Regions from separate parts of the Vibrio gangliei genome, predicted to be linked through region 3. Evidence: riboswitches for the same ligand, from Rfam matches in the RefSeq annotation. Region 3 holds a riboswitch; each other region holds the start of a gene.

What was found. Region 3 has a riboswitch for thiamine pyrophosphate ahead of thiC (phosphomethylpyrimidine synthase ThiC). Riboswitches for the same ligand answer to the same signal wherever they lie in the genome.
Region 1: another riboswitch for thiamine pyrophosphate. It lies ahead of thiB (thiamine ABC transporter substrate binding subunit); the one in region 3 lies ahead of thiC (phosphomethylpyrimidine synthase ThiC).
Region 2: another riboswitch for thiamine pyrophosphate. It lies ahead of thiD (bifunctional hydroxymethylpyrimidine kinase/phosphomethylpyrimidine kinase); the one in region 3 lies ahead of thiC (phosphomethylpyrimidine synthase ThiC).

Annotation. Positions count from the first base shown of each region.
Region 1 covers NZ_AP021869.1:395,202-403,069, forward strand. The annotation lists gene mpl (UDP-N-acetylmuramate:L-alanyl-gamma-D-glutamyl-meso-diaminopimelate ligase) at 315-1,673, shown strand; gene Vgang_RS01835 (flavin prenyltransferase UbiX) at 1,775-2,404, shown strand; TPP riboswitch at 2,453-2,566, shown strand; gene thiB (thiamine ABC transporter substrate binding subunit) at 2,597-3,613, shown strand; gene thiP (thiamine/thiamine pyrophosphate ABC transporter permease ThiP) at 3,675-5,264, shown strand; gene thiQ (thiamine ABC transporter ATP-binding protein) at 5,264-6,007, shown strand; gene Vgang_RS01855 (hypothetical protein) at 6,032-6,670, opposite strand; gene Vgang_RS01860 (PhoH family protein) at 7,011-7,868, opposite strand, start outside.
Region 2 covers NZ_AP021870.1:472,992-480,859, forward strand. The annotation lists gene Vgang_RS14155 (DUF502 domain-containing protein) at 1-714, opposite strand, end outside; gene Vgang_RS14160 (zinc transporter ZntB) at 856-1,797, shown strand; gene Vgang_RS14165 (sterol desaturase family protein) at 1,834-2,622, opposite strand; TPP riboswitch at 2,765-2,862, shown strand; gene thiD (bifunctional hydroxymethylpyrimidine kinase/phosphomethylpyrimidine kinase) at 2,919-3,818, shown strand; gene Vgang_RS14175 (ABC transporter ATP-binding protein) at 3,820-4,656, shown strand; gene Vgang_RS14180 (ABC transporter permease) at 4,671-5,450, shown strand; gene Vgang_RS14185 (ABC transporter substrate-binding protein) at 5,538-6,449, shown strand; gene thiM (hydroxyethylthiazole kinase) at 6,800-7,603, shown strand; gene thiE (thiamine phosphate synthase) at 7,590-7,868, shown strand, end outside.
Region 3 covers NZ_AP021869.1:2,515,999-2,523,866, reverse strand. The annotation lists tRNA gene Vgang_RS11660 (tRNA-Asp) at 1-33, shown strand, start outside; fluoride riboswitch at 234-301, shown strand; gene Vgang_RS11655 (voltage-gated chloride channel family protein) at 382-1,752, shown strand; TPP riboswitch at 1,823-1,920, shown strand; gene thiC (phosphomethylpyrimidine synthase ThiC) at 2,039-4,003, shown strand; gene thiE (thiamine phosphate synthase) at 3,996-5,222, shown strand; gene Vgang_RS11640 (HesA/MoeB/ThiF family protein) at 5,249-6,007, shown strand; gene thiS (sulfur carrier protein ThiS) at 6,044-6,247, shown strand; gene Vgang_RS11630 (thiazole synthase) at 6,252-7,067, shown strand; gene thiH (2-iminoacetate synthase ThiH) at 7,073-7,868, shown strand, end outside.

The DNA.
Region 1 (7,868 bases), 470 kb from region 3:
AAAGTGTCGTTAGGCAGAGCAAAGCTAAATAGTGCCTTTTCAATCAAGGCGTAGGTGATTGTAAAGTGACAAACTTTTTAATGGTAATGAAGTAACTTGTGAAATTTCACAAATGTGACTTTCATTTATTTGAAGTTTTATTGATTCGAAGCGAGTAGGCAGGGGGCATTACATTGTTGTGATGAGGTAAAACTTATTCATTTCCCCTTAAAATTACCGATTTTATCCATACTTTTCCCTGAGTTTACGGTACTATCTGCCATAATTTTTTCCAATTCAAACGCCTCAAACTTAATGGGGCAGGAACCTCAGTTATGCATATTCATATTCTTGGTATTTGTGGCACATTCATGGGAGGCGCTGCCGTATTAGCGCGTCAATTAGGACATAAAGTCACCGGTTGTGACGCCAATGTTTATCCACCAATGAGTACATTGCTCGAATCTCAAGGTATTGAAATTATTGAAGGCTTTGATCCTAGTCAGCTTGATCCTGCACCAGACTTAGTCGTGATTGGTAATGCTATGAGCCGCGGCAACCCATGCGTGGAATATGTATTAAATAACAATCTGAAATACACCTCCGGCCCGCAATGGTTGCAAGAATTCTTGTTGCATGATCGTTGGGTGCTTGCGGTTTCTGGTACTCACGGTAAAACCACCACTTCAAGTATGCTGTCTTGGATCTTAGAAGATTGTGGTTATGCGCCCGGTTTTCTGGTTGGCGGCGTATTAGGTAACTTCGGTGTGTCTGCTCGTTTAGGTGAAAGCATGTTTTTTGTGGTGGAAGCGGACGAATATGACAGTGCTTTTTTCGATAAGCGTTCTAAGTTTGTGCATTACCACCCACGCACGTTAGTCATGAACAATCTTGAATTTGACCATGCGGATATTTTTGACGATCTAGAAGCAATCAAACGCCAATTCCACCATTTAGTCCGTACGGTTCCTGGTAATGGGCGCATCTTAGTGCCAGCGAATGATGATGGTCTCACGGATGTGATCAAGCGTGGTTGTTGGAGTGAGCTTGAGCACATTGGTGATGATGGTCATTGGAAAGCAGAAAAGATTCAAAAAGATGGCAGTCACTTTACTGTGTTCTTAGATGGTCAGTTACAAGGCGAAGTTAAATGGGACTTGGTTGGCGAGCATAATGTGAATAATGCTTTGATGGCGATTGCCGCTGCGCGTCATGTTGGCGTAACTCCGGATTTGGCCTGTGAAGCCTTAGGTAAATTCATTAATACTAAACGCCGCCTAGAGCTAAAAGGCGAAGTAAATGGCGTGAAAGTGTATGACGATTTTGCTCATCACCCAACCGCGATTGATCTGACGTTAGAAGGCTTACGTAATAAAGTGGGCGACAGTAAAATTATTGCCGTGTTTGAACCTCGCTCTAGCACTATGAAAATGGGCGTACATAAACACACATTAGCCGCAGCCTTTAAACATGCCGATGAAGTGTGTCTGTATCAGCCAAATAACATTAAGTGGAACGTGCAAGATGTGGCGGATCAATGTGCTCAGCCAAGTTATGTTGATGACAATATTGATAACTTTGTGGCGCATATCGTGGCTCAAGCGCAAACGGGCGATCAAATCTTAGTGATGAGTAATGGTGGCTTTGAAGGCATACATGGCAAATTACTCACCGCGTTAGAAGCGAAGCAGTAATCACCATCATTCAGTAATCTTAGCTGCGGATAAGTAAAAAGATCATAGTAGGCAAAAAGATCATGATGATCTTTTTACTGTTAAAGGTATAGGAGCATGGTATGACTCAAGTTGCAGATAAACGAATTACCTTAGCGTTCACTGGCGCTTCAGGTGCACCTTATGGGTTACGCTTACTGGAATGTTTGCTTGCTGCCGACTATACCGTGTATCTGTTGATTTCCTCGGCGGCTAGAGTGGTGATGGCAACTGAGCATGATTTAAAGCTACCTAGCGGACCTGATGCCGCTCAAAAAGCGTTAGTTGAACACTTATATTGTGACAGCGATAAATTGGTCGTGTGTGGCAAAGAAGATTGGTTTTCACCAGTGGCTTCTGGCTCTGCGGCGCCGAAAAAAATGGTGGTATGCCCATGTTCGGCTGGCAGTGTCGCATCGATTGCCCACGGCATATCGGATAACTTAATTGAACGTGCTGCGGATGTGGTGATGAAAGAGCGTGGCCAGTTGCTGCTGGTGGTGCGTGAAACGCCATTCTCAACGCTGCACTTAGAAAACATGCATAAGTTGTCGCAAATGGGCGTCACTATTATGCCTGCCGCGCCGGGGTTTTATCATCAACCGAAAACCATCGACGATCTGGTTGATTTTATGGTGGCGCGTATTTTAGATCACCTTGGCATTGAGCAGGGGCTGGTGCCACGTTGGGGTTATGATCAGCGTAATGAATAAAACTCATCGCGTTGATTGATCATCTCTGACTATATTGTATACAATCTACACGACTCATCGGGGTGCGAGTTTATACGCAGTAATTTGTGTAAAAACTGGCTGAGATAACACCCGTGACCTGAACCAGATAATGCTGGCGTAGGAAATGAGTGAAGCTAGCCTTCCTTTTTCTTGTGCCGCTCACTAAAAAGGATGCTTATAGTGAACTTCACATCGAAATCTTTTACGCTACTGGCGTTGTCATGCGCTGCCGTGTTTACTTCTTCTGTCATGGCAGCAGAAAAGCCCACGCTCACCGTTTATACCTACGATTCTTTCACTTCTGATTGGGGCCCGGGCCCGAAAATCAAAACGGCATTTGAAGCTCAATGCGGCTGTAATCTGAATTTTGTTGCACTTGATGATGGCGGCTCGGTGTTGAGTCGAATTCGTATGGAAGGCTCGACCACCAAAGCGGATGTGGTTTTGGGTTTAAACAACAATATTATGGCGCAAGCACAAGCGACGGGTTTACTGGCAAAGCACGATGTTGATACCTCCAAAGTGACGATTCCTGGTGGTTGGAATAACGATTATTTTGTGCCATTTGATTATGGCTATTTCGCGTTTGTGTACGATAAAACCAAAATGAAGAACCCGCCGAAAAGCATGAAAGAGCTGGTGGAGCGTGATGATTTCAATATCATTTATCAAGATCCACGCACCTCAATCACAGGGCAAGGTTTATTGTTGTGGGTAAAAGATGTCTATGGCGATGACGCCGCTCAGGCTTGGAAACAAATCGCGAAGAAGACGGTCACGGTAAGCAAAGGTTGGTCGGACTCTTATCCTATGTTCTTAAAAGGCGAGAGTGATATGGTGCTCTCTTACAGTACCTCTCCGGCTTACCACATCATTGCTGAAAATGATCCCAACTACGCAGCGGCTGACTTTGCTGAAGGTCAATATGCACAAATTGAACTTGCCGCTAAGTTAAAAAGCTCAAAACACCAAAAACTTGCTGATGAGTTTATGCAGTTTATTTTGAGTGATGATTTCCAATCGGTGATGGCGACAGGCAACTGGATGTATCCGGTGACCGACATTGAATTGCCAAAAGGTTATGAGCAATTAACCGTACCGAGCAAAATGTTGTCGCTGGATCCTGAAGTGGTTGCCAAACAGTTGAAAAGCTGGACTCGCGAATGGCAAATGGCACTTTCGGAATAATGTCTAAGTTGATTGGTCATTAGAATGAGCGGTAATAAAGTGCGTGAGGTCGGGCGCTAACATGGTCAATATTCAGGTACCTAAATTAGGTATTGTCGTGGCATCGGCTATTGGCCTGTTCGTGGTATCGACCGTGGTGGCATTGATTCATCATGCCCCGACACTCAATATGGGTTGGATTTTATCTGATCCTTATTACCGCCACATTACCTTCTTTAGTTTTTACCAAGCGTCGTTATCGATGCTACTCAGTGTGGGGTTGGCCATTCCTGTCGCCCATGCGCTTTCGAGGCGAGAGTTTTTTGGTAAATCTATACTGCTGAAATTGTTTGCTTCCACTTTAGTACTACCAGTATTAGTCGGCGTATTTGGTATTGTAGCTATCTTGGGCAATAGTGGTTTAGTGGCACAACTGTTCCGATTCTTCGACAGTCAGCTCCCATTTTCTATCTATGGTTTAAGTGGCATCTTGGTCGCCCATGTCTTTTTTAATTTGCCTTACGCGAGTCGATTGTTATTGCATGCTTTGGAATCGATTCCTAATGAGCAGCATAAATTGTGTGCGCATTTAGGCATGACCGGTTGGCAAAAGTTTCGACAAGTCGAATGGCCGAGAATGAGGCAGCAACTTCCGCAAATTGCTGGCCTTGTGTTTATGTTGTGCTTCACCAGTTTCTCAACCGTAATGGCACTTGGCGGTGGCCCCAAATCCACCACTATTGAACTTGCGATTTATCAGGCGATTAAGTTTGATTTTGATTTACAGGCCGGTGCGATTTTGGCGCTGTGGCAAATGCTGCTGTGTGGTGGGTTAAGCCTGCTGTTATTAAAGCTGACTAAAACCTTACCAACTTCCGATGCGGCCAGTCATCAACGTTATGCTTTTTTTATTGATAGCTCAAAAGCGAAATGGTGGGATGCGTTTTGGATTGTTTCAGCGGCGATCTTGGTGTTGCCGCCGTTAATGATGGTGGTGGGACAAGGGTTAAATCCTCGCTCCTTTGCGGTATTGCAAGATGAGAAATTTTGGCATGCTTTGAGTGCATCGGTACAAATTGCCACGCTTGCCAGCTGTTTGGCGTTATTACTCGGCATGGCGATTTTATTGACCAGTCGAGCTTGGCACTTAAAAGGTCAATCGAGTCGCGCGGGTAAAGTAGAATTAATGGGCACTATTATTTTGGTCACGCCAGGTATTGTGCTCAGTACGGGGCTGTTTTTGCTGTTACGTGAGCGGGTTGATGTGTTCAGTTTGGCATTTTGGGTTGTGGTGGTGATCAATAGCTTAATGGGGTTGCCATACATCATTAAAACCTTGAGTCAGCCAATGTTGCAGACGGCGCAGCAATATCACTCTCTTTGTCAAAGTTTAGGCATGGCAGGCTGGAACCGTTTTCGTTTGGTGGAATGGCGAGCGTTAAATAAAACCATCGCACATGCGTTTTCGATTTGTTTCATGTTTTCTATGGGCGATCTGAGTGCGATCGCTTTATTTGGCAGCCAATCTTTAACGACGTTGCCTTTGTATTTATTCCAATTGTTAGGCAGCTATCAAATTCAGGCCGCGGCCATGGTCGCCCTTTGTTTATTACTGTTTAGCCTGTTGTGTTTTGTGCTTATCGAACGTGTCTTTAAACGTGGTAGTCAATAATGAAAAAAGGGTGTGAACAAAGCGCTATCGCTGTCTCTTTAGACCAAGTGCAGTATGAATATCAAAATGAATGTTTTGAATTTGAACTGCAACTTCCCGCAGGCGCTATCATGGCTTTGATGGGAGCGAGCGGCTCTGGAAAGTCGACATTACTGAGTTTGGTCGCCGGTTTCATTGAGCCAAGCCAGGGGCAGATTTTGGTCAATGGCGATAATGTTGTTGGGCGAGCGCCACATCAGCGTCCAGTCGCCATGCTATTTCAAGAGCATAATTTATTTACCCATTTAACCGTCAGGCAAAATATTGGCTTGGGTTTACATCCGGGGCTAAAACTTACGGCGGAGCAGCAGCAATTAGTGCAGCAAGCTGCGCAGCAAGTTGGAATCGAAGAATTACTCGAACGTTTGCCAGAGCAGTTATCGGGCGGGCAAAGACAGCGTGTCGCATTGGCACGTTGTTTTGTTCAGCCACATACCATTTGGTTATTGGATGAGCCATTTTCGGCGCTCGATCCTGTACTGCGCGAGGATATGTTGCGGTTGGTTGCTAAGCTCGCTGAGCAGCGAAAATTGACAGTGTTAATGGTGACCCACCATATTAGCGATGCCAAAATGATTGCCAGTCATTTTGCCTTTATGCAGCAAGGGCGAGTCAGTGAAGTCGGGGAAATGGAAACCTTGAATCCAGCGCATGAAAATGAAGCGCTGCAAGCTTTTTTGCAAGCGGGAGGCATCACCGGCTAGAATTTCAAGACCAACAGACCAACTCTATTTGTGTGAGAGTGATTCTGATTTAACACGCTTAAAGTCAACGTAGTAACAAAGTGCTGAGTAGAACATTAACGCATAGCCCAGCACTTCGGTCCCTTCTTCGGCAACGTTTTTCACTGCTCGCACGAACTCATCACCCAGTAATCCTTCCCAAAGGCTGCCCATACCAAATAAACGTGAAAATATCAGCAAGACCGCTAATCCCACCATCATGGAACTGTTGTTTTTATCTTGCGCGTGTTGGCTTAATCCTGCGACGGTTTTTTCTTTATCTGTGAGTGCAAAGCGAATCGCTGAAGCGGCGACGACCAAGGCTGGCACGACCCAGAATCCGTGATAAATCAGATCAAATAGGGCATCGAGTTCACGAATCAATAAACAAGCAAAAAAGCCTGCAATTAATACGTAAGCATGGCGAACATCTGGGTTATTTTTAGCAATAGAGGCGAATAAACAGGTGGCAATGAATAACATGCCTTCTTGTAAAAACTCAGTGAGCGAGATTTCGCCTAAATTGTTATTAAAATAAAAAATGTCGACGCGAATACAAATAACAGGCAAAGCAACAACTACGGCAAGAACTAGAAAGCGTAACACTGAGCGTTTAATGACAAGGACGTTTTGATGATTTTGCATTATGGAAACCCACTTGTGATGAGTGTATGTGGTTTATCTATAGTATGGTGACCTAGATCACATAACTCAAGTTTGAACAAGCCGGTGATACTAATGTCATCTTTAGATGAGAGCTAGTATCATTTTGAACTAAGCGTATTTCTTTTAATTCTAACCGTTTGATATTTTATCAATTTGTGATTATCTCTTTCTTGTTCGCTCATATTTAATCGCTAGTGTTTGTTAGTTCTTGTTTAATAGCCATAGCTTGTTTAATAGCTATTGATAGATAGCTTTGTTCAATAAAGACAAAACGGGCATCAAAGCCCGTTTTTAAGTGGTTGAAAGTTAATATTTTCGGCTACAAGTTTTCCTCTGCAAACTCGGCCAAGCGGCTGCGTACCACGCCGTTTAAGTGAATGTTGGCGCTACCTTCAAAGTTTTTAAAGCGCTCCACTATATAAGTTAACCCCGATGTAACCGGCGTTAAGTAGGTGGAGTCAATCTGCGCTAAGTTACCGGAGCAGACGATTTTGGTGCCTTCACCACAGCGGGTAATGATGGTTTTTATTTGTGAAGCGGTCAGGTTTTGACACTCATCGAGCAATACAAAGGCGTTTTGAATCGAACGTCCGCGCATAAAGTTGATCGACTTGAACTGAATATTGGCTTTATCGCAAATGTATTTGAGTGAGCCTTCCGTGCAATGATCGTTTTTATGCAGTGCTTCGAGTGTATCGGTAATCGCCGCCAGCCAAGGCATCATCTTTTCTTCTTCGGTGCCGGGTAAGAAACCAATGGCTTCCCCTATATCTGGCGTATTACGTGTGACGATGATCTTATCGAACATTTTCTTCTCTATCGTCATTTCCAGTGCCGCGGCCATGGCGAGCATGGTTTTACCACTACCGGCGGCACCAGTTAAAATTACTAAGTCGATGCTTGGGTCGAGCAGGGCATCCATCGCCATGCCTTGATAAATATTTTTTGGATAGATATCCCAGGCATGACGATGCAATAAACGCTCTCGGCTGAGATCGCGAATTTTGGCGTTGTGCGGGTGCAATTCCTCAACACGGCCTGCAAAATCGGTATCTTCATCAATTAAATATTGGTTGATGAAGGTAGGCTCGAGCCCTTCGCGGTCGACGGTATGAAAGGTTTTGCTGCCAACGGTTTGGCTTTCTACTTGTTGGAAGTTATCCCAAAAGCTGCCTTC
Region 2 (7,868 bases), on a different replicon from region 3:
AGCTCGCCAATCTTTCAGCGCTTGTTGCATCTGTTCCTCGTTTTTCAATACCTTACCGAGTGCATCGTCAGGCTTTTTAGGTAACGTCAATCCGCATGATATTAACGTCGCCGTGAGTTGTTCAACGCCTAAATGAGGCACATATTGCAGATCTTCTTTCTTTTCAAAACGTACGTAACCATTAGATAAGTTGATAGCCTGCGGCACAAATACCACATGATAACCGTCTTCCGGCACAGGGTAGAACTCACCATCTGGCCCTAAAAACATTTCTCCGTTTTGATTTGGGATCATCCAAGTAGGACCAAGATCGAAGACGATTTCTTTTGAATTAGGCCCCGACCAAGAACGAGCAAAAGCGGGCTTCTTGAACGGAGATTCTTCAGAGGTCAATGCTTCCATTATTTGTTTGGTGGAACTATGAATGATGCCAAAGCCTGGAATTCGGTTGATGGTTTTATCTGAAAGCCAAGTGTAGAAACGCTGTTGTAGTTTACCGTCAAAAATGAGTCCGACAATAAACATCAAAAGTAGGGCCATGATAAGGCCAAATCCCCAAATCCCGCTCAGTGTTTTATGTAACTCTTCCGGTAAGAAGTAGCCGGCGCTTTTATCCATAAATGACACAACCGCGTTTACCACCCAACCGGCAAACACCAAGGGAATGATAAATAACATGCCGATTTTAATTTTACGGATCAGAAACTTTTTCATATGAGTCGTTATCCTTGCCAAGATTAAACGATGAGTTTTGAACTATTGTAACGTTATTGATAATTCACCTTAACTATTTCTTGAACCTTTATGTAACCTCTGCGTTAATAGTTTTAATTGATTGAAAGTAGAGCACAAACTATGTCACACAGCTTTTTGATTGAACAATGGGATTTTTCGACGTTTCCAGCCAAACGTGTTGAGCCAAAAGAACCGTTGGGATTATTGCAAGAAAATCACTGGTATCACTGTCAGCGTGAGGCAAAAGAACTTCGCCATTGGCTGCTAGTTAACGACTTTGAAAGTGGTGTTGTGGACAGTTTATTGGCTGATGACACACGTCCTCGCTTTGAGTTATTTGATGATCAGTCTTTCTTGTTGATTATGCGAGGTGTGAACCTAAATGAAGGTGCAACACCGGATGATATGCTCAGTGTGCGTATTTTGTGGCATAAAGGCATTCTCATTTCTACTCGTAAAATTTCCTCCAAAGCCATTACTGACATCCGTCAAGCGCTGGACGAACAGCGTGGTCCTAAAACAACAGCACGTTTGTTGTTAGCGATTATTGATGGATTAAACCAAAATATTGCTCAATTTCTGGATGGGGTTGAAGAACAGCTGTTTGAGATTGAAGAAGGTAATGGCAGTAACCATGACTTGCATGTAATACATAAGCGACTGTTAAAACTGCGTCGTTTTATGAAACCGCAACGTTATGCACATGATGACTTCTTAGAAGTTCAACACCCAGAAATGGAGGAGGTTGAACTCAAAATGCGTAACTCGCTAGATACCGTGATACGAATTAACGAATCGATTGATTTTTACTTAGAACAAATACAATTAATCAAAGCAGATATCGAACAAGAACAAGCTGAAAAGATGAACCGTAACACTTATCTCTTTACGGTTATCGCCGCCATTTTCTTACCGGTGGGTTTCTTAACGGGTTTATTGGGTATCAACATTGGTGGTATGCCCGGTGTCGATAATCCAATGGCATTTTGGTTGTTTTGTGTAGGGCTTGGCGTTACTTTTGTATTTGAATTCATGCTGTTACGTTGGCTGAGGTTTTTCTGATTCCTATAGGATAATAAGTTACAGTGTAATGTTTTATCAGTTTTTTCGAAAAGGCTGACTCAACATCCGCCACAAGCTCTGTTCTTTCGGCTGACGAAAGAGCGAAATCCCAATCTGCAAATTTTGGTGACCCTCTTTGGGCTGTGCAACATAACTCCCAAAGAGTCGGTCCCAAACCGATAAGCAAAAGCCATAGTTGCTGTCGGTTTCCTCTCGATGAATGGAGTGATGAACTCGATGCATGTCGGGTGTAACAATCCACTTTCTTAGTTTCACATCAATGCTGTTAGAGATATTGACGTTACTGTGGTTAAACATGGCGCAGCCGTTAAGTAGTATTTCAAAAATGAAAACCGCCATAACAGGAATGCCTAACACGAAAATAATGGCTATTTTGAGCAGCATAGAAAGCCAAATTTCGATGAAATGGAAACGGAAACCTGTGGTCACATCGATGTCTTGATCTGCATGATGAACGCGATGTAAACGCCATAATACGGGCACTTTGTGAAAGATTCTGTGTTGCCAATAGATGCACATATCAAGAATGATCACGGATAAAATGAGGCTTGCGATGGGAGGCATATTCCATTGATTGAATAGCCCTAATTGCTGAGATTCTACGACTTGAGCTGCGCCAATCGCGAGAATAGGTAGCGTCCAAGGCAGCAAAAGACTATTTAGCACCACCAAACCTACATTGTTGAGCCATCGATACCATTTAGGCTGGCCAAGCACCTTCTTCAGGCTAAATGATTCCCACATCGCCATAAAAAGGAAGATCAGCAAAAATGCGCTCATTCTGATTATTGCTTGATTTTCCATGAATGCTCCAATGTAAAGTGTAGATACATATTCTAACCCGTAATTCCGGCTATGACTTTAGGATGAATAGAATTATCTGAATACAACGTCAAAAGTTCATTCACTAATGCTTTACATTCCTATTGTTGACGATTAGATTAACCACCATTAGTCGGGGGGCCAGTAGGCTGAGATCACTAAGTGAGACCCGTTGAACCTGATCCAATTAACATTGGCGTAGGGAACTAATGAACGTGTCTTCTAAGATCGCTCGATCGCCACACGTCTATTACTTCCACGCGCTTTGAGGAAGTAATATGAATCAAAATTCAACAACTACCGATTCTTCCGTTACTGCAAGCAAATCAAGCCATCATTCATTGACGCCTAATATATTGACAATTGCAGGTTCAGATTCTGGTGGTGGTGCAGGCATTCAAGCCGATATTAAAGCGATTTCTGCCACGGGTGGCTTTGCTTGTTCGGCTATTACCGCTTTAACGGCGCAAAATACACAAGGTGTGCATTCCATTTATTCGGTTTCAGCATCGTTCATTGCCGATCAACTCGATACGGTATTGTCCGATATTGATATTGCGGCAGTTAAGATTGGAATGCTTAATGATAGCCAAGTCATAGAAGTCATTGCACAGAAGCTAAAGCACTATAACTTAATGAATGTAGTGTTGGATCCAGTTATGGTAGCCACTAGCGGTGATCCATTAATACAACCCCAAGCAATTGAAACGCTGAAAGAATGTTTAATTCCAATAGTTGATGTCATTACTCCAAACTTGCCAGAAGCCGCTTTATTACTTGGACAAAGTAATATTCAAAATGAGTCGCAAGTCGGTGAGCTAATTGAACGTATTCAACATGACTCATTGCTTTCTTCGTGTGACGTTTTACTAAAAGGCGGTCATTTACAGGGAGAGTACAGCACTGATTGGTTGATCAACAAAAATAACGTTTCTAGTTATAGGCACCCTAGAGTGAATACAAAAAACACTCATGGAACAGGATGCACATTATCTTCTGCTATTGCTTCTTATCTCGGACAAGGCTTCGCATTATCTGAAGCGGTCGATAAAGCCAAAGTTTATCTTTCAGAAGCCTTGCTTCATGCCGATAGATTGAATGTTGGCGAAGGTGCTGGTCCTGTTCATCATTTTTATGCTTTGAACAGGCATTCATACTCAGACAAGTCGGATGATTGATATGCCTGTCGATATTGACATCAATGATCTGACCTTCCGCTTTTCTGATAGCGATGATTGCTTATTTAAGGGTTTAAGCCATTGCTTTAAGGCGGGAACTTGGACAAGCATTCTCGGTGCGAGTGGTTGTGGCAAAACAACATTACTAAAGCTCATCGCAGGTTTAGTTACGCAATCAACAATGCAAGGCAATATTCAATTTCGTTCTTCAAATGAATCTAAAGTTACTTTATCGCAGCCTAATTCCTATAAACCTATCGCACATAAGCCTATTACTCATAAACCTATTACCTACAAGCCCATAGCTTATATGGGACAAAAAGATTTCTTGTTTCCTTGGCTCGATGTACTGCACAACACATGTTTAGAGCGATATTTGCAAACGGGTAGGTTAACGCTTGATGAAATCAAACAAGCGGAAGCTTTACTTGCTCAGGTTGGGCTAGGTGATGTTATTCGCTACAAACCCAAGCAATTATCTGGGGGAATGAGACAACGTGTCGCGCTTGCTAGAACGTTAATTCAAAACAAACCTGTGGTTTTAATGGATGAACCATTCTCAGCACTGGATTCATTAACTCGCTATGAACTACAAGATCTTGCATGCCAACTGCTTGATGATAAAACGGTTATTTTCATTACTCACGATATTCAAGAAGCCTTGAGAGTCAGTGACCATGTCTTAGTGATGAAAGGAAAACCAGCTTCATTGAATGATGTTCATCTCCCATATTGTGAACAAAAGCCACGAGTCATGAATGCTGAATTTGCTCATTTTCAGCAGAGATTGATGTCTCAGCTGCAATCTCAATCGATTATAAAAGCGGTGAATCGATGAAAAAGCAGCCTTCAATGAATACCCGTCTAGGTAAGTCGTCTTCGTTCGCTTTCTCAAAAAGTTTTCAACCAGTGACGACGTGTTTACTGATCATATTGCTCTGGCAGTTAGTTGTGTGGGGTTTTGCTTTACCAAAATATATTGTTCCTACGCCTGTTGATGTTTGGGAAGCATTCATTCATCAGCCTAGCGTCATATTGAGGCACACCTGGGTAACGCTACAAGAGATTGTAGCCGGTTTAGTGCTTGGGAGCGTATTTGGTGTGGTGAGCGCTTTACTCATGTTACTGAGTCACCGTTTAAATCGTTGGATGATGCCAATTTTAATAGTCAGTCAGGCCATTCCTGTTTTTGCATTAGCTCCAGTTTTAATGCTGTGGTTTGGTTATGGTATGGCCTCAAAAGTAGTGATGTCTGCAATTATCATTTTCTTTCCTATCACGGTTTGTTGCTATGACGGACTAAATAACACACCTAATGGCTTTATTGAATTAGGCAAGACATTTCATTTATCGAGATGGCAGATGTTATGGCGAGTACGATTTCCAGCGGCGATGCCGGCCTTAGCATCTGGATTCAGAGTGTCGGTTGTGATCGCTCCGATAGGCGCAGTGATTGGTGAATGGGTCGGTGCCAGTGAAGGGATTGGTTATTTTATGTTGCAAAGCAATGCTCGGATGCAAACTGCCGATATGTTCTCCGGTTTAGTGGTGCTGTCGATGCTCTCTATTTGTTTATATTTTTCAGTAAATTATTGTTTAACTCGCTGGATCGATTGGGATCTGAGTGACTAAAAGGGATGTATGATGAAAGTGTTTTTAAAGCGTAATAATCTTTTTATAAATCGCAGAAATAGACGTGCTAATGGTTTGATTAACAAAATGTTTATTCTAGCTGCGCTGATATGTACGCTACCCGTAGAAGCGAATGATAAGCTCAGTTTGATGCTTGATTGGTTTGTTAATCCAAATCATGGTCCGATTATTGTGGCTCAGCAGCAAGGTTATTTCAAAGATGCAGGCTTAGAGGTAGAGATTCAAGAGCCGGCAGATCCAACCATGCCACCTAAGTTAGTTGCTGCAGGTAAAGTTGACATGGCCGTCTCTTATGAGCCTAACTTTGTGATGGATTTAGAAGCGGGCTTACCGTTAAAGCGCTCAGCCACGTTGATTGCAACACCATTGAATACCATTTTAGTACTGGATGGCAGTGATATTAAAAAGGTGTCCGATCTGAAAGGAAAAACGGTCGGTATTGCTGTTGCAGGGACAGAAGATGCAATGGTTGGAACCATGCTGCGTGATTCAGGATTAAACCTTTCTGATATCAAAATGGTTAATGTAGGTTGGAATTTATCTTCATCACTGGCATCCAAAAAAGTTGATGCAGTATGGGGTGGATTACGCAATTTTGAACCCAACCAAATGGCATTAGAAGGAATTAAAGTTAGAGCGTTTTATCCTGAAGAACATGGCGTGCCAAGTTATGAAGAACTTGTGTTTGTGGTTAATCAAAATACTAAGAAAAATGTGGCAATTGATAAGTTTAATCAGGCGCTCACCAAAGCCACACAGTATATTGTTAACCACCCAGAGAATGCTTGGCAAAGTTTCATTAGTTATAACCCAAAAACACTCGATACCGAACTAAACCAACGTGCATGGCAAGACACTTTGACTCGTTTTTCTTTACGTCCTACAGCCACCGACAAGCAAGGATACAAAGCCTTTGCAGACTTTATGTACAAAAATAACGTAATTAAAACGCCGGTTGATCCAACCCCTTATCTTTAATTACTAGGTCCTGTTGATCTTTCGTGATGATTTTTGCAGCGAATTGTTGGACATTTGAACAAGGCAGAGGCTCCGTGGTGTAGCTAGCCTACACGAGGAGCCGATAACGCAGTGCAAATGACCAACAAACGCTGCCCTAAGGGTTCGGCTAAAAGCATTTTATGCCGTACTTTGTAATAAGATAGGTTAAGTCTCATTTACTTAGAATAACTAGGCTACAATCGACTTGCCTTGCCTAAAATGCTTTTATCTCGAACAAAATTTAACCACGAAAGATCAACAGGCCCTAGGCTTCGTTTTTAGTGCGTTGCTTTTGATGATAGAAATTGAAATACAAAATGGAGTGCGTCATGCATCAGTTGATCTCTGAAAAGTTACAACAACTAAGAGAGAGAAGTCCGCTTGTTTTAAATATCACAAATTATGTTGTTATGAACAATACCGCGAATGCGCTTTTAGCAGTGGGTGCTTCACCAATCATGGCCCATAGCCGCGAAGAAATGGAAGACATGGTGAAGATTGCCCATTGCCTTGTCATCAATATTGGGACGCTCGATCGTATCTGGGTAGAACGTATGCGTTTTGCGATTAAACAAGCGAATATCTTTGGTAAACCCGTCATCCTTGATCCTGTTGGCTGTGGTGCAAGTAAGATGCGTACCGCTGTATCGCAAGAATTTTGCCAGTTAGCCGATAAATTGATTATCCGGGCTAATGCATCGGAAGTCATGGCATTAGCTGACCTTCAAAGCCACGTAAAGGGTGTGGATGCGCTGGATACCAGTGATTCTGCCATTATTGCGGCACAAAAAGTGATTAAACAATATGGTGTAGAGCAGGTGGTGATATCTGGTGAGCAAGATTTTGTTGTTTCTGATAACACCATTTATCGTCTCGATAACGGTCATGATCTAATGCCTAAAATTACTGGCATGGGATGCACGCATACTGCCTTAACTGGAGCTTTTGCATCCATTGATTTTGCGTCCGCAGGGCTTTGCGCAACCGCTGTTCTTGGTATCGCAGGAGAATTAGCAGGTAAACAAGCACAAGGGCCAGGTTCATTACAGATGCATATTTTAGATAAGTTACACGGGGTCGATGCGCAAGCTATCGAATATACTTTGGAGTGTGGAAAATATGATCCAGAATAGGGCTTTTAATTACCCATTATATTTAGTCAGCGATGAGCACACGTGTGGAGATGAACTGAAAGTATTGATTGAACAAGCCTTACTTGGTGGTGTGTCGATTATACAAATTCGACATAAAAACCATGATGTTCGCGAGTTTATAGAAAGGGCTCAAACAGCAAAGCAAGTGATTGACCGATTTAATGCTGAACACTACCAAGATAAGTCGTTTGTACCTTTGATAATTAATGATCGAGTGGATGTGGCTTTGGCGGTCAATGCGGAT
Region 3 (7,868 bases):
GGGTCGCGGGTTCGAGTCCCGTCCGCTCCGCCACTTATTTTACGAAGCCTCGTCATCACTGACGAGGCTTTTTTGTATTTGTAGTAAATAAAGTTCTATCGCATGCAGCTATTATCATTAATTGGTGTTTATAACGAGGGCCTGAATTTTAGTTCTGCTTGATTGAAGTCAATTTCGTCTATATCTATTACCTTGCATAGTTAAGTAACAAATTATATGATCTTCGCGTGATGCTTATCATAGGTGATGGGGTTCCACCGTTAACCGCTCAAATTTTTGAGATAATGACTCCTGCTAGATGGGATAGATCTATCTGCAGGTTTTCAAATACTCTCAATGTATCTATCCTTTGCTTAAATCTTATTTATATTAGGAAGATACATGTCTCATCCATTAAAGGCTAATCCTAAGCTATTCCTCCAAATATTACGTTGGATTCTTATTCTCTTGCCGGTTTCTGCCGCTATTGGCGCTTTAAATGCTTTCTTCTTGTGGTTGCTTGCTGAAGCGACGACTACTCGTGAAGCTAACACCTGGCTATTATATTTATTACCTTTTGCCGGTCTGGTTATTCTCTATTTATACAAAGAATTGGGCAAAAATTCGGATGATGGTAATAACTTAATCATGGATGAAATACATCAGCCAGGTGCCGGTATTCCTACTCGAATGGGACCATTAGTTTTAATTACTACCGTTATGACACATTTGTTTGGAGGATCTGCTGGTCGAGAAGGAACGGCGGTCCAAATTGGTGGCGCAGCTTCGAATTATTTCGCTAAATTGTTTAAGTTATCAGAGTCAGATAAACGCTTACTGCTGATATCAGGCATTGCCGCTGGCTTTGGTGCAATTTTCGGTACGCCGTTAACAGGAGCAATTTTCGCTCTAGAAGTGCTCGCTATTGGACGTTTGAAGTATGATGCTATTGTTCCAGCCTTATTTGCTGCAATTATTGCAGATGTTGTCTGTACGGCTTTAGGGGCGCATCATACGCATTACCGAATAGATTTTCTGGAAACCTATCAATTGCTCGATCATGTTGTAAAAGTTGATCCATACTTGCTGCTTAAAATCTTAGTCGCTGGTGTTGGCTTTGGTTTGGCTGGTTATTTGTTTGGTGAATTAACCCATTCTTTAAAAGACTTCTTTAAATTAACGCTCAAAAATCCATATTTGATTGTTTTTGTCGGTGGTGTCTTAGTAATCATCATGACTAAATTGATTGGTAACTACGATTATACCGGTCTTGGCGTCTACAGTAGTCGAGAAGGAGGGGTTAGCATTCTCTCTGCTTTTCATCAAGGTGGTGCTGAGTGGTATAGCTGGCTACTCAAGCTGATTTTGACCGCATTGACACTATCAGTAGGTTTTAAAGGTGGTGAAGTCACGCCACTATTTTTTATTGGTGCAACGTTAGGAAATACATTAGCTTGGTTGTTAGGTGCACCTCCAGAGCTGTTTGCTGCCTTAGGCTTTATTGCAGTATTTGCCGCCGCCACCAACACACCTTTAGCTTGCACCATTATGGGCGTTGAGTTATTTGGTTCCGAATATATTTTGTATTTTGCTGTAGTCTGCTACACCGCTTATTACTTTAGCGGACATACCGGAATTTATTCTTCTCAAAGAGTGGCGGTGCCTAAATTATTTGATTTGAAAGAGGCGCCAAAGTTCGATGGAAAAATTGGCCAATTGCGGGAGACGCATTCGAGCTTGTTCGCTTCTTTGATCAATAAATTGAAAAAATAAAAGCATTGTATTTATTATCACAAATTTTGATGATTAAACTTGATGATAATATGTTCACTTTATATACTCGATAAACTTGTCGGAGTGCCATAAGGCTGAGACCGCGTTGCGGGATCCGTTGAACCTGAACAGGCTAATACCTGCGTAGGGAACGAGAGAAGAGTAATCTTTACTACAATTACCCCCTCTATAAATGTAGCTGTGTCTTACAGTTACTCTCTTGTGCATCAAATCCGTCAAGCATTTCCCGTTAAGGGTCTAACTTATACAGTTAAAGGAAAATGCTATGTCGTCAAGTCGTAAACAAGCCAGAATGGCAGCGAAAAACTTTATTGATTCGTTGTCTGTACAACCTTATCCCAACTCACAAAAAGTCTATATTGAAGGCAGCCGCCCAGACTTACGTGTACCTATGCGTCAAATTAGCCTCGCAGATAGTCTGATTGGTGGGACAAAAGATAATCCAGTTTTTGAGCCTAATGAACCCATTCAGGTTTACGATACCTCTGGTGTGTATACCGATCCTAATTATGAAATAAACCTGTATGAAGGGTTGCCAAAATTAAGAGAAAGTTGGATTGAGGAAAGGGAAGATACTGAATATCTGGAGCAAGTTTCTTCTCGTTTTACGCAGCAGCGTTTGGATGATGAGACGTTAGATGAATTGCGTTATGGCAATTTACCTAAAATTCGTAAAGCTAAAGCAGGAAAATGTGTCACCCAACTTCATTATGCGCGCCAAGGCATCATTACTCCTGAAATGGAATTTATCGCCATTCGTGAAAATATGGGGCGTCAAAAGTTTGCAGATGAACAGCTCAATCAGCAACATCCAGGACAAAGCTTTGGCGCACACTTACCCAAAGAAATTACCCCAGAATTTGTTCGTCGCGAAGTAGCAGAAGGCCGGGCAATTATTCCATCCAATATTAACCACCCAGAGTCTGAGCCTATGATTATTGGGCGTAACTTTTTGATTAAAGTGAATGCCAATATTGGTAATTCTTCTGTGTCATCGTCGATTGAAGAAGAAGTTGAAAAGCTGGTTTGGTCTACTCGATGGGGCGGCGATACGGTGATGGATCTATCAACTGGTCGTAATATTCATGAAACCCGAGAGTGGATTCTACGCAATAGCCCAGTACCAATCGGTACGGTTCCTATGTATCAAGCGCTAGAAAAGGTTAATGGTGTCGCTGAAAACCTCAACTGGGAAGTGATGCGAGACACCTTAATTGAGCAAGCCGAGCAAGGTGTTGATTATTTCACTATCCATGCAGGCTTATTACTACGTTATGTTCCAATGACGGCGAAACGTGTGACAGGCATTGTTTCTCGTGGCGGTTCGATCATTGCCAAGTGGTGTTTAGCCCATCATCAAGAAAGCTTTTTATATACTCACTTTCGTGAAATTTGTGAGATTTGTGCTCAATATGATGTGGCGTTATCACTTGGTGATGGTTTACGCCCTGGTTCGATCGCTGATGCCAATGATGAAGCACAGTTTGCTGAATTACGTACATTAGGTGAGTTGACGAAAATCGCTTGGGAATATGATGTTCAAGTCATGATTGAAGGCCCTGGTCATGTGCCAATGCATATGATCAAAGAGAATATGGATGAGCAATTAAAGCACTGTCACGAAGCACCTTTTTATACCTTAGGTCCTTTAACAACAGATATTGCCCCTGGCTACGATCACATAACTTCAGGGATTGGTGCCGCTATGATTGGTTGGTTTGGCTGTGCAATGCTATGTTATGTCACGCCCAAAGAGCACCTTGGTTTGCCGAATAAAGAAGATGTCAAAACCGGCCTTATCACTTATAAGCTAGCTGCACATGCGGGGGATTTAGCCAAAGGGCACCCAGGAGCACAAATCCGTGATAATGCTTTGTCTAAAGCTCGTTTTGAATTTCGTTGGCATGATCAATTCAATCTTTCCCTCGATCCAGAAACGGCGCTGGCATTTCATGATGAAACTTTGCCGCAAGAATCGGGTAAGGTCGCACATTTTTGTTCGATGTGCGGCCCTAAGTTTTGCTCCATGAAAATCTCTCAAGAAGTGCGTGAATATGCCAAAGATACCGAGCAGGTTGCCGCCGATCAGGCGATTGAAATTAAAATGCTTGATGATCCATTAGAGGGGATGAAGCAGAAGTCGGCTGAGTTTTTGGCCTCTGGTTCAGAACTTTATCATCCTGCTGTCGAGGCTAAGCCTTCAAAGCAAGAGGTTGAAACCAATGAATAGCGTTGAATTATCTTCCTCTGCAAACATGCAGTTATCAACCTTGATGCAATGTTGTCTTACTGCGGCTAATGACGTCGGGTTTCCGTCTCCTTCGATCAGTTTTGAGTCTGTTGGTTCGGACAACTTACTTACTAGCACGGTTTATTTTGCCGATAAAACACTACGTGTTATTCCTTATTTCCAGCCGCTAAATACGCATCCAACTGATGAAAATACTGTCAGTGATAATAGCGTTATCACCTTGTGTTACGGCTTTCAGAATGATGGTTTATCACCGCACGCTATTTCTATTGGCGTTGCGGCAAGTGGTAAAAATCTTGATATATATCGTAAGCCCAAATCACAAACCACAAAACTGGCCTACCCAAAACACATTAGTTTGAATGATCCTATGCATCATTATTGTTGGTTTGTATTGGCTTTAGCTTTGGAGTTTGAAATTGAAGATGCGCTTGTCATTGCTAATGCGGCTACATTTCATTCTTGTGTTTCACGTGAAACATCATGGCCGCACAAAGCAAGTGATTTTGAACATTTAACTACTTTAGAAACACAGCAATGTGCACCTTTCTTGCCTGTCAATACTGATGATTTAAGTTTGTATCCCGTTGTTGATTCATCCGCTTGGATCGAAAAGGTTTTATCTTCAGGGGTAAAAACGGTACAGCTAAGAATTAAATATAAAAACTCAGTCAGTTTAGAATCTGAAATTAAGCAAGCAGTGGCGCTAGGTGAACAATATGGTGCGCAAGTGTTTATAAACGATTATTGGCAACTGGCCATTAAACATGGCGCATATGGCGTTCATTTAGGACAAGAAGACTTAGCCAGTGCTGACTTGATGGCTATTCAGCAAGCGGGAATGAGATTGGGTATTTCAACGCATGGCTATCATGAGATCTTACGTGCAATGCATTTTAAACCTTCTTACATCGCGCTTGGGCATATTTTTGCTACGACGACAAAAGCTATGCCATCGCAGCCGCAAGGTATAACAAAGTTGACGTTATATCAGCAGTTAGTGGGGGAATTACTTCCTACCGTCGCGATAGGAGGAATTGATTTGCATAACGCTGCAAAAATATGGCAGACAGGTGTGAATAGCCTCGCGGTGGTTCGTGCTATTACATTGGCAGATGATATACAATTGGCGATAGATTCTTTCTATCAAATAATGCAGTCGCAGCACGCTAATCAGGCTGCTTGTATATCGCAGTGACACTAAAAGGTAATTAAGGAAACGGTATGAACGACCAACAATTTCAACGCTACCAAAGACAAATCATGGTGCCGGAAATCGCTGAAACCGGACAAGAAAAGTTAATGGCAAGCAAAGTATTGTTGGTGGGTTGTGGTGGTTTAGGCTCGGCTGCGGCGATGTATTTGGCTGGTGCTGGAGTGGGCAGCTTGGTTGTGGCTGATGGCGATAACGTTGACTCGTCTAATTTGCAGCGCCAAGTGGTCTATCGCGAAAGTGATTTAGGTAAAAATAAAGCGCAAGCGATGGCCGAGCAACTCAAACAGCTTAATCCACATTGTAAAGTTCGCAGTGTATCCAGCTACTTGCAAGATGCTCAGTTGAACTTAGAAGTGATGTTGGCCGATGTTGTATTGGATTGCAGTGATAATTTTCCTACGAGGCAAGCAGTCAATAAAGCCTGTCATGATGGAAAAACCACGTTGATTTCTGGTTCTGCCACTGGCTGGGTCGGACAATTGATGAGTTTTGATTTTCATAAACAACCGTCCCCTTGTTACCACTGCGCTGTGCCATACCAAGATAACAACGCAGGTTTAAAGTGTTCAGAATCGGGTGTAGTTGGTCCTGTCGTAGGTAGCTTAGGTAACCTACAGGCACTGGAAGCAATCAAATATCTTACTGGTAACGATAAATTTAAACCTGCGATTTTCAATTTATTTGATGGACAAACGCTTTCTTGGCAACGATTTAATATTGCGAGAGAGGCAAGTTGTCCTGTGTGTGGAAGCCTAGAGGAAATTTAGGACTTCTATACAAGGAAGAATCTAAGGAGATGCACCATGCAAGTCAGGGTGAATCAGCAAGTAAAAACGCTCAACAATGAACAAAATAACCTAGGTACATTTTTAACAAATTTAGATATTGATACCAAGCAAGTCGCGGTTGCAGTCAATTCAGACATCATTCCCAAATCATCTTGGTCAGCCTTTGAGTTGAAAGAAGGTGATGACATTGCGATCTTCAGTATGATTGCAGGAGGCTGATCTCATGTCTGAATTGAATGATACACAGGTTCTTAATGATGCGCTGGCTCTTAATGATACATTGCTTATTGGCAACACTTGCTTTCAATCACGACTATTTACGGGGACCGGGAAGTTCGCCAACTCAAAACTCATGCTTGAATCTTTGAGTGCATCGGGTTCGCAGTTGACGACACTGGCGCTTAAACGGATTGATTTACAGCAACAAAGCGATGATATCTTACGCCCATTGCAGCAATCTAATATCCAATTACTGCCTAATACCTCTGGTGCAAAAACAGCCAAAGAAGCGGTTTTCGCTGCGCAGTTAGCGCGTGAAGTCCTCGATACCTCATGGGTGAAACTTGAAATTCATCCCGATCCTAAATATTTGATGCCAGACCCGATCGAAACCTTAAAAGCAGCAGAGCAATTGGTTGAATTAGGCTTTACCGTTTTGCCTTATTGTCATGCTGATCCTGTATTGTGTAAACGTTTGGAGGATGTTGGTTGTGCTGCTGTCATGCCGCTCGGAGCCCCAATCGGTTCAAATAAAGGGTTAGTGTCTGAAGACTTTCTTAAAATCATAATCGAACAAGCTAAGGTACCTGTTGTTATTGATGCTGGTATTGGTGCGCCATCTCATGCGGCTTATGCCATGGAGTTAGGCGCTGATGCGGTATTAGTTAATACTGCGATGGCATCTTCTCCACATCCAGTACAAATGGCGACTGCATTTAAACAAGCGGTTGAGGCAGGGCGAAGCGCGTTTATAGCCGGCTTAGGGCCGCGTTCTGTACAAGCGAATGCATCCAGTCCACTCACTTCATTTCTGGAGTAAGTGCAATGACATTTAGACAAGTATTTGACTCATTAAATTGGGATGATATTGGCTTATCCATACAGAGTAAAAATGCCCAAGATGTGGAGCGTGCGTTAGGGAAAGAGCGCATAGATTTAGACGATTTTAAAGCGCTCATTTCACCCGCCGCCGAAAGCTATCTCGAAGTGATGGCACAAAAATCATACGCCTTAACTAGGCAACGGTTCGGACACAATATTGGATTATACATACCATTATATTTATCCAACCTGTGTGCCAATGCTTGTACATATTGCGGTTTTTCTATGGAAAATAAAATCAAACGTCGTACTTTGAATTTGGAAGAAATTGAAGCTGAAGTACAAGCGATTAAGGCAATGAAATTTGACAGCGTGCTATTAGTGACGGGTGAGCATGAAACCAAAGTTGGCATGAATTATTTTCGCCAAATGCTTCCTGCTATTAAATCCAAATTTTCTTATTTAGCGATGGAAGTACAGCCACTTGATCAGCAAGATTACGCAGAACTTAAAACCTTAGGTTTAGATGCGGTGATGGTGTATCAAGAAACTTATCATCCAAGTACTTATGCGAAGCATCATTTACGAGGTAATAAGCAAGACTTTTACTATCGATTAGAAACGCCAGATCGCATTGCCAGTGCTGGGATTGATAAGATAGGAATAGGGGCATTAATTGGGTTAGAAGATTGGCGAACGGATTGTTTTTTTAGTGCAGTACATTTGAAGTATTTAGAAAGACAATATTGGCAAACGCGATACTCCATTTCATTTCCACGATTGCGTCCTTGTGCCGGTT